DNA from 2 places in the Phyllobacterium sp. SL163 genome. Region 2 is predicted to be linked to the other one. Evidence: riboswitches for the same ligand, from Rfam matches in the RefSeq annotation. Region 2 holds a riboswitch; the other holds the start of a gene.

Region 1 (4,193 bases), on a different contig from region 2:
AGCGGGTGCCGATGCTGTTCTCCTGTGCCTTGACCGTCACGGCGATGGTGAAGGGCCGTGACGGGCTGGAGGAGAGCGTATAGGTGCGCAGGACGGCTTCGGGCTGCACCGGCAGCTCGAAGGTCATGAACTGGCCCGGCTCGTAGCGGAACCAGTTCTGGTTGTCGGAACGGAATGTGAAGGTCTTCACATTCGGCGCTTCCTCGATGATCGACAGACACTCCAGCAGATGCAGCCGGTCATTCCATGGCTGCATCTGGTCAAGGTGCGGGTAAGACTGAGGAACGCCCATGTTCATTGTGTACCTATGCTACCTTGCTGAGCCGCGTATCGCCGCCGGAGAGACGCTCTTCCATGAACCTGCAGTACCATTCGAGGAATTGCAGCACGCCGCCTTCATGCTCGGGCGAATAGGGTCCGGGCTCATAGGCGGGCGAGCGGATGCCGAAGGCATTTTCCTCGACGATCCGGCGGTCCTGGTCATTGGTCTCGAGCCAGACATGCGTCAGTTCCTCGATGGTGTAATCCACGCCCTCGACCGCATCCTTGTGCACCAGCCATTTGGTGGTGACCTGCGTTTCATCCGGGCCGAGCGGCAGCACACGGAAGGAAATGGCATGGTCGCCGAGGATATGGTTCCAGGTGGTCGGGTAATGGAACAGCAGCAGCGAGCCGATCTGCTTCTCGTTGACGCTGTCGCTGAGCTGCCGGCCGACGGCGCGGCGCCCGCTCATCGTGTAGCTTTCCGCATCGCGCAGCAGCGGCACACGGGTGGCGCGGTACTGGCCGTCATCGGACATGCGGAAAATGCTGGGCAGGCCTGCCGCTTCGCAGCGCTGCCAGTGCGCGGCAATCTCCGGATCGTCGGCGGCGCCCTGGACACCGCTTACGCTCGGCGCTTCCGGGAAAGTCTTGCACAGCTCGGGATGATTGGCCACGCAGTGATAGCACTCGCGGTTGTTTTCCCAGACCAGCTTCCAGTTGCCCTTTTCGACGATGGTGCTCTGATAGGCCACCTTGGTTTCGGTGAGGTGGTGCGGCGCGAGATAGGGTTCGATCAGTGCGCGCGTCGCGCTGAAATCGACAGGATTCTGCGCCAGGCAGATGAAGATGTAACCGCCGACGCTTTCGCACTGCACCGGCTTCAGGCTGTGCTGGCTGGCGTCGAAATCATCGCCCATCTGGCGGGCGAACAGCAGGCGCCCGTCAAGCTCGTAGGTCCACTGGTGATAGGGGCAGACGAGCTTGGCCGACGTGCCGCGCTCAGCCGAGCAGACGCGCGAGCCGCGATGGCGGCAGGAATTGTGAAAAGCCCGGATCTGGCCCTGGCGGTCGCGCACGATGACCACGGGATAGTCGCCGACCTGCACCGTGAAGAAGTTGCCGGGCTTGGCGACTTCGCAATCATGGCCGATGAACAGCCAGTCGCGATAAAAGATGTTCTCCATATCCAGCCGGAAATAATCCGGATCGGAATAGAAAGACTGTTCAAGGCCGTAGCCGGGTTTCCGGTTTCTCAGGTTCCGGAGCAGTTCGTTGCGTATATCCATGTCGTGTCCTCGCCTCGATGTTGCGAAAGAACTGACTGGTGGTGACGGAGGAAGAACGCCTGCACGGCCAGCCACCGGCTGGTGCCCGCACAGAATCATGCTCCTTGATCGCCCACCGCGATCAGTCGGTTTTCAGTACCGAGGCTGGTTTCCGGGCTCTGGAGTTGCCGTATCGGCTGTCACGACGCCTTCCCGGGGTTGTGACCCAGTGGCTGTTATGCCGTGTTTCACTCCACTACCGTTGCGGGGGCAGCGCCGGGTTTCCGACCGGCTTCCCAATTCTCCGCTTCCCTAGAAAAGCGGCACCTCAAGTGCCCCGATAAAAGCATCCGGCACCCAAAAAGAATAGGTGCGGAAACGACATCGCATTTACGTAAGACGACACGCCGGGCGCGTGTACACTATGTCGCAGATTGGCGATCAAACGGCCTCTGGTTCAATCCAGAACCACCAGTTCCTCGAAATGATTCATATCGACAAAACTGCACAATGCGGGCGCATTCAACGCAATGACCGGCGATTCACGCCGGATGAATGCTAGGCAATCATCCAGAAGTTCCTGCCAGGCCCCGAGCCTTTCATCCGGGAACCGCGCGATCGGATAGGCCAGCGTGATGTGGAAGACATAGGTGTCGTGATCAGGATGCCGGTAACCGAACGGCACGGCCAGTTCATCGCGCCAGGCGCGCATGATGCGCTCGTCATATTCACTGGCGCCCGCCACGGTCAGACCTGCCGGCGTGACATCGATCACCTCCACGTTGAACGGCCCGCATCCCTCGAAATCCCGCAGGCGATCCACATAAAGCCGCGTCATGTCGTCGATGCTTGTCTCCAATGGAACATCATCCGGTCAATAGGACGGGCGGCGGCGATATTCGATAATGCCCTGAAACAGCGTCATGTGCAGGCTGGAGACGGGGGTAAAGGCCAGTTGCCCGGCATCGGGCATCGCCAGCATCCGGTCGCGCACGGCAATGACCGAGCCTTCCGACTCGGACCCCTTCACGAGATGGCAGACCACCGTATTGCCAGGTTCCGGCTGAAAGACGCCCGCGCTGTTGTAGCGCCGGCCAAGATGCACCGGTGGTTCCGGGTGCAGGCTGGCGGCAAAGCGGGCAAGCGAAGGCTTGATCAGATCGAGCATGGGAACCCCGTGACGAGAAAAGACAATGCAATCGCCATAGGACAGCTCTTTGTCAGACTGATGAAGCCCCGCCCCTTTTCCTATGGCCGGTGGAGATATTCCTTGATCGACGCCTGTTTCATTTCAATCGAGAAACCCGGCAGCGACGGTGGCATATAGGCGGCATCCCGGATATGGCAGGGATCGACAAAATGTTCGTGCAGATGGTCGACATATTCGATCACCCGGCCCTCCTTCGTCCCCGACACGGCGATATAGTCGATCATCGACAGATGCTGCACATATTCGCACAGGCCGACACCGCCCGCATGCGGCCAGACAGGAAGCTCATATTTGGCGGCAATCAGCAGCACGGCGAGCACTTCGTTCAGACCGCCCATGCGGCACGAATCGATCTGCACCACGTCGATGGCGCCTTCGGCGATGAACTGCTTGAACATGATGCGGTTCTGGCACATCTCGCCGGTCGCGACCTTCACCGGCTTGATTGCCTGCCGGATCTTGCGGTGGCCCGCCACGTCATCCGGGCTGGTCGGCTCTTCGATGAAGAACGGCTTGACGAAGGCAAGCTTGTTGACCCAATCGATGGCCTCGCCCACTTCCCAGACCTGATTGGCATCGATCATCAGGATACGGTCCGGCCCGATGACCTCACGGGCAATGGTCAGGCGGCGGATATCGTCTTCAAGATCGCGGCCGACCTTCATCTTGATGTGGTTGAAACCGGCATCAACGGCTTCCTGGCAGAGGCGGCGCAGCTTTTCATCGGAATAGCCGAGCCAGCCTGCCGATGTGGTGTAGCAGGGATAGCCTTCCGCCTGCAGCGTGGCGATCCGCTCCTTCTTGCCGTTCTCCGCCTTGCGCAGGATGGCGAGCGCCTCCTCGCGCGTCAGCACGTCGGTCAGGTAGCGGAAGTCGACGATATCGACGATTTCTTCCGGCGTCATTTCGCCGACCAGCTGCCAGACCGGCTTTCCCGCCTCCTTGGCAAGCAAGTCCCAGACCGCATTGACCACCGCACCCGTCGCCAGATGCATCGCGCCCTTGTCGGGCCCGATCCAGCGCAACTGGCTGTCGCCGGTGATGAAATGCCAGAAACGGCCGGGATTTTCCTTCACCCAGTCCAGTTCCAGCCCGACGACGAGATGCTTCATCGCTTCAATCGCCAGGCAGCAGATTTCATTGCCGCGACCGATGGTGAAGGTCAGCCCATGGCCGGACAAAGCCTTGTTGTCCGTATCGAGGATGACATAGGCGGCGGAATAATCCGGGTCCGGGTTCATGGCGTCCGATCCATCCAGACTCTGCGAGGTGGGAAAGCGGACGTCGAAGACGCGAAGATCGGTAATGCGGGTCACAATATGCCTCTTGAATAATGTTGCGGGTCAGCACGCGTCAGACGTCGGCGCGTGCCACCTGTTTCTGGGTGCCAAGACCGTCAATGCCGAGCTCGATCACGTCACCTGCCTTGAGGTAGCGCGGCGGCTTCATGCCCA
Region 2 (4,193 bases):
ATGGTGTAGAAGTTGATGTCGATGACATTGTCGAGCATGCGCATGGCCGTTGCCACAGTGCGCGTCAGACGCTCAAGGTCGAGGCCTTCGGCTGCAATGTGATTGGCAAGGTTGATCGAGCCGAGGTTGCACACCGCAACTTCATCCTTCGATGTGTTGAGGGTAATCTCGGTGCACAGGTTCGACGAGTGCACCACGCCGACATGACCCTGCGGCGAGCGGATATTGCAGGGGTCCTTGAATGTGACCCATGGGTGGCCCGTCTCGAACAGCATCGTCAAAATCCGGCGCCAGAGATCCAGAGCCCGCACGGTGCGGAAGACACGGATTTCCCCGCGTGCAGCCTTGGCTTCATAAGCCTCGTAGGCAATTTTGAAGTCAGCGCCGTAGAGATCATGCAGATCCGGTGTCTCGTCGGGTGAGAACAGGGTCCATGGCTCGTCCTTTTCCACGCGGCTTATGAACAGATCAGGCACCCAGTTGGCCGTGTTCATGTCATGGGTGCGGCGGCGGTCGTCACCGGTATTCTTGCGCAGATCGAGAAACTCCTCGATGTCGACATGCCAAGTCTCGAGATAGGCGCAGACGGCGCCCTTGCGCTTGCCGCCCTGATTGACCGCGATGGCCGTATCGTTGGCCACTTTCAGGAACGGTACGACGCCCTGGCTTTCGCCGTTGGTTCCCTTGATATGGGCGCCAAGACCGCGCACGGGCGTCCAGTCATTGCCGAGACCGCCGGAATATTTTGCCAGAAGCGCGTTGTCCTTCACCGCCTTGAAGATGCCGTCGAGATCGTCGGCGACGGTGGTCAGGAAGCAGGAGGACAGTTGTGGGCGCAGCGTGCCCGAATTGAACAAGGTTGGAGTCGAAGCCATGAAGTCGAACGACGACAGCAGGTCGTAGAATTCGATGGCGCGCGCTTCCCGGTCGATCTCACGGGTGGCGAGGCCCATGGCAACGCGCATCAGGAAGGCCTGCGGCAATTCGAACCGGATACCGCGTGTCTGCTGGAGATAACGATCATACAAAGTCTGCAGGCCGAGATACTGGAACTGCAGGTCGCGTTCCGGCTTCAGGGCTGCTGATATTTTCCGCAGGTCGAAGCGGGCAAGTTCAGGATCGAGCAGTTCCGCTTCAATCCCAGCCTTCACATAGGCGGGGAAATAATCGGCATAGCGCTCCGCCATTTCATGCTGGGTCGCCTGTTCGGGCCTGCCGAAGACAAAGCTCAAGGCTTCGCGGCGCAGCTTGTCCAGAAGCAGCCGGGCAGTGACAAAGGAATAGTTCGGTTCGGTTTCAACGAGTGTGCGTGCAGCCAGAATGGGCGCAAGCGACAGTTCGTCGAGGGTGATACCGTCATAGAGATTGCGCTGGGTTTCGCTGAGGATCGGCGTGGCGCTGACCCCGTCAAGTCCTTCGCAGGCTTCATCGATGATTCGGGCGAGGCGCGCCGCATCGAGCGGTGCCCTGGTCCCATCAAGCAGGGTGACGCTGAGGGACGGGCCGGTTTCGGCCACGGGTTCCACCAGCTTCGCCCGTTCTCGCGCGCGTTCTTCCCGGTAGAGCACGTAAGCACGCGCAACCTTGTGGTTTTCGCTGCGCATGAGGGCAAGTTCGACCTGGTCCTGCACGTCTTCAATGTGAAACAGACGGCCTTCGCTGCTGCGGCGCTTCAATGTTGTCACGATGTCGGCGGTCAAGCCTTCGACGACATCATGCACACGGCGCGAACCGGCAGCGACATTGCCTTCGACGGCGAGGAAGGCTTTGGTGAGAGCAACGGTGATTTTCAGCGGATCGAACGGTGTGACCGAGCCATTGCGCCGAATGACGCGGTAGCCGGGCTCGCTGGATGATGGCTGCAGTTCGGCAGGACGAACCGGCGACTGACCGTCGGCGCGGGTGGTTTGAAGAGAAAGAGACATATGCTTATACCCCAAATGTTGGGGGCAAAGGTCGAGCGCACGCGTGCAAGAATCCGGTCAGCTTGCGGCCGACCATTGCAAGCGACACACCGGGACACCCCGCCCGTGGACGTTCATCATGTCATGGCAGGTCTCCTGGCTCACAGGTCGGCGCTGGTGTCGGCCTTCCCGAAGCTGGGCTTCAGTGGCATTGTCGACAACAACTCGCTGTTTACAGTTGCGGGGGCAGCGCCGGCATCAATGTCCAGGACATTTCACCGGCTTCCCTCTTAGCTCCCGGTCTTGCGACTCGGAGAGAACCATAACATCTATATTTAGTATCAATTCGCCATTTTTAGTCAATAGGTAGATGGCGACAGCTTCGCATGCTCAGAGCACTGCGGATTGCGGCAAGACGAACGGCACGGATTTTCCGGGCAGCCCGCCGACCTTGAGCGCACATTCATAGACGCGCAGGATGCGGTCATCGGTCAAGACTTCCATGGGGGTACCCACAGAATCGGCCCTTCCCCTGTGCATGACCACGACGCGGTCGGCAAACATGGAGGTCAGGTTGAGATCATGCAGGATCGCGATGACCCCGCCACCGCGATCGGCAAAATCGCGGGCAATCTGCATGATGATCAGCTGATGTTTGATATCGAGGCTTGACACCGGCTCATCAAGAAAGAGAAAGCGGGGCTGGCCGTCCAGCACCGGCTGCCAGACCTGGCAGAGGACGCGCGCCAGTTGCACCCGCTGCTGCTCGCCGCCAGAGAGTTCCTGATAGAACCGCCCGCCGAAACCCGCGAGGTCAACGTGCTCAAGCGCTTCATCGGGCAGTGTGTCCACGTTGTGGCGCGAAGCACCGGAGCGACCGCTGGTCATGCCCAGCTTGACGATCTCACGCACGGTAAACGGGAAGGACAGTGAGGTGGATTGCGGCAGGATCGCCCGCATGGTTGCCATCTGCCAGAGCTTCAGCCGGTTGATCGGCGTGCCGTTGATGCTGATGACGCCCTCATGCGGCAGATCACCGGAGAGTGCACGCATCAGGGTCGTTTTGCCTGACCCATTGGGTCCGACGATAACTGTGAATGCGCCTGCCTCAGCATCAAAGGATATGTTCTCGACGATTCTGTTTCGGCCGAGGGACACGGAGACATTGGAAACACGGATCATGATCAGAGGTCCAGAATGCCGCGGCGACGCAGCAATATCCACAGGAAGAAGGGTGCGCCAACGGCTGCCGTGACGATGCCAATCGGCAGTTCCGATGGCGCAACAATCGTTCGGCTGACCGCATCGGCAATCAGAAGGAGGCAGGCGCCAAGGAGAGCGGCGGCCGGCAGGAGATAGCGATGATCGGGGCCGATCACGAGGCGCAGCAGATGCGGAACGACGACGCCGACAAAGCCGATGCCACCGCTCACCGCAACCGATGCGCCGGTGGCGGCAGCGACGGTGACAATGGCGATGCGTTTGAAGCGCTGTACCGGAATGCCGAGATGGCTCGCCGATGCTTCCCCGAGGGCGAGCCCGTTGAGGCCGCGGGCGAGGAATGGTGAAATGACGAGGGCGAGCGCAATGAGCGGGCCTGATGCGGCGATCTTGACCCAATTGGCTCCCGCCAGCGATCCCAGCCCCCAGAATGTCAGGTCGCGCAACTGTTTGTCGTCGGCGACATAGACCAGGACACCGATATAGGCGGCGGCCATGGCGCCGAGCGCAATACCGGCGAGCAGCATCGTGGCGATGGACGTTTGCCCGCGCCGCGTCGCGACGTGGTAGAGGATGAGCGTGAAGATGAGGGCGCCGAAGAAAGCGGCGAGCGGCAAGGCATAGAGACTGAACAGAGCGATCACCGGGGCGAGGAAGGTTCCGCCGAGAACGATGATGCTGACCGCGCCAAGCCCGGCGCCCGCCGAGACGCCGACAATGCCGGGGTCAGCCAGCGGATTGCGGAACAATCCCTGCATGACTGCACCCGATACGGCAAGGGACGCGCCGATCAGCGCGCCGAGAATGACGCGGGGCAAGCGGATATCGTAAATGATGATGCGATCACGGACGGAGAGCGCATTGTCCGTGATATCGGATCCGGCAATCAGGGACTTCACGACGGAGAGGACCGATGCATCGGATGCACCAAAGGCGAGGCTGAAAAGGACTGTGGCAACGAGCGCGACGCACAGGCAAGCAATGACCATGCGCGCAAACACTGACCGGTCACCATCCGGGCGCAGTCTGCTGCCGCCCTGTGCGGAAGCAAGGACGGCAGGTTTTCTC

Evidence for each region. A riboswitch is a leader RNA that binds a small molecule or an ion and turns the genes downstream of it on or off. The one in region 2 is predicted to bind cobalamin.
Region 1: another riboswitch for cobalamin. It lies ahead of ACP7B1_RS18960 (aromatic ring-hydroxylating oxygenase subunit alpha); the one in region 2 lies ahead of ACP7B1_RS22505 (ribonucleoside-diphosphate reductase subunit alpha).

Annotation. Positions count from the first base shown of each region.
Region 1 covers NZ_JAFCVE010000008.1:217,691-221,883, forward strand. The annotation lists gene ACP7B1_RS18955 (hybrid-cluster NAD(P)-dependent oxidoreductase) at 1-298, opposite strand, end outside; gene ACP7B1_RS18960 (aromatic ring-hydroxylating oxygenase subunit alpha) at 306-1,550, opposite strand; cobalamin riboswitch at 1,676-1,875, opposite strand; partial or broken gene ACP7B1_RS18965 (DUF1868 domain-containing protein) at 1,987-2,697, opposite strand; gene ACP7B1_RS18970 (L-fuconate dehydratase) at 2,778-4,055, opposite strand; gene ACP7B1_RS18975 (fumarylacetoacetate hydrolase family protein) at 4,093-4,193, opposite strand, start outside.
Region 2 covers NZ_JAFCVE010000011.1:131,724-135,916, reverse strand. The annotation lists gene ACP7B1_RS22505 (ribonucleoside-diphosphate reductase subunit alpha) at 1-1,925, opposite strand, end outside; cobalamin riboswitch at 2,034-2,244, opposite strand; gene ACP7B1_RS22500 (heme ABC transporter ATP-binding protein) at 2,295-3,086, opposite strand; gene ACP7B1_RS22495 (iron ABC transporter permease) at 3,089-4,193, opposite strand, start outside.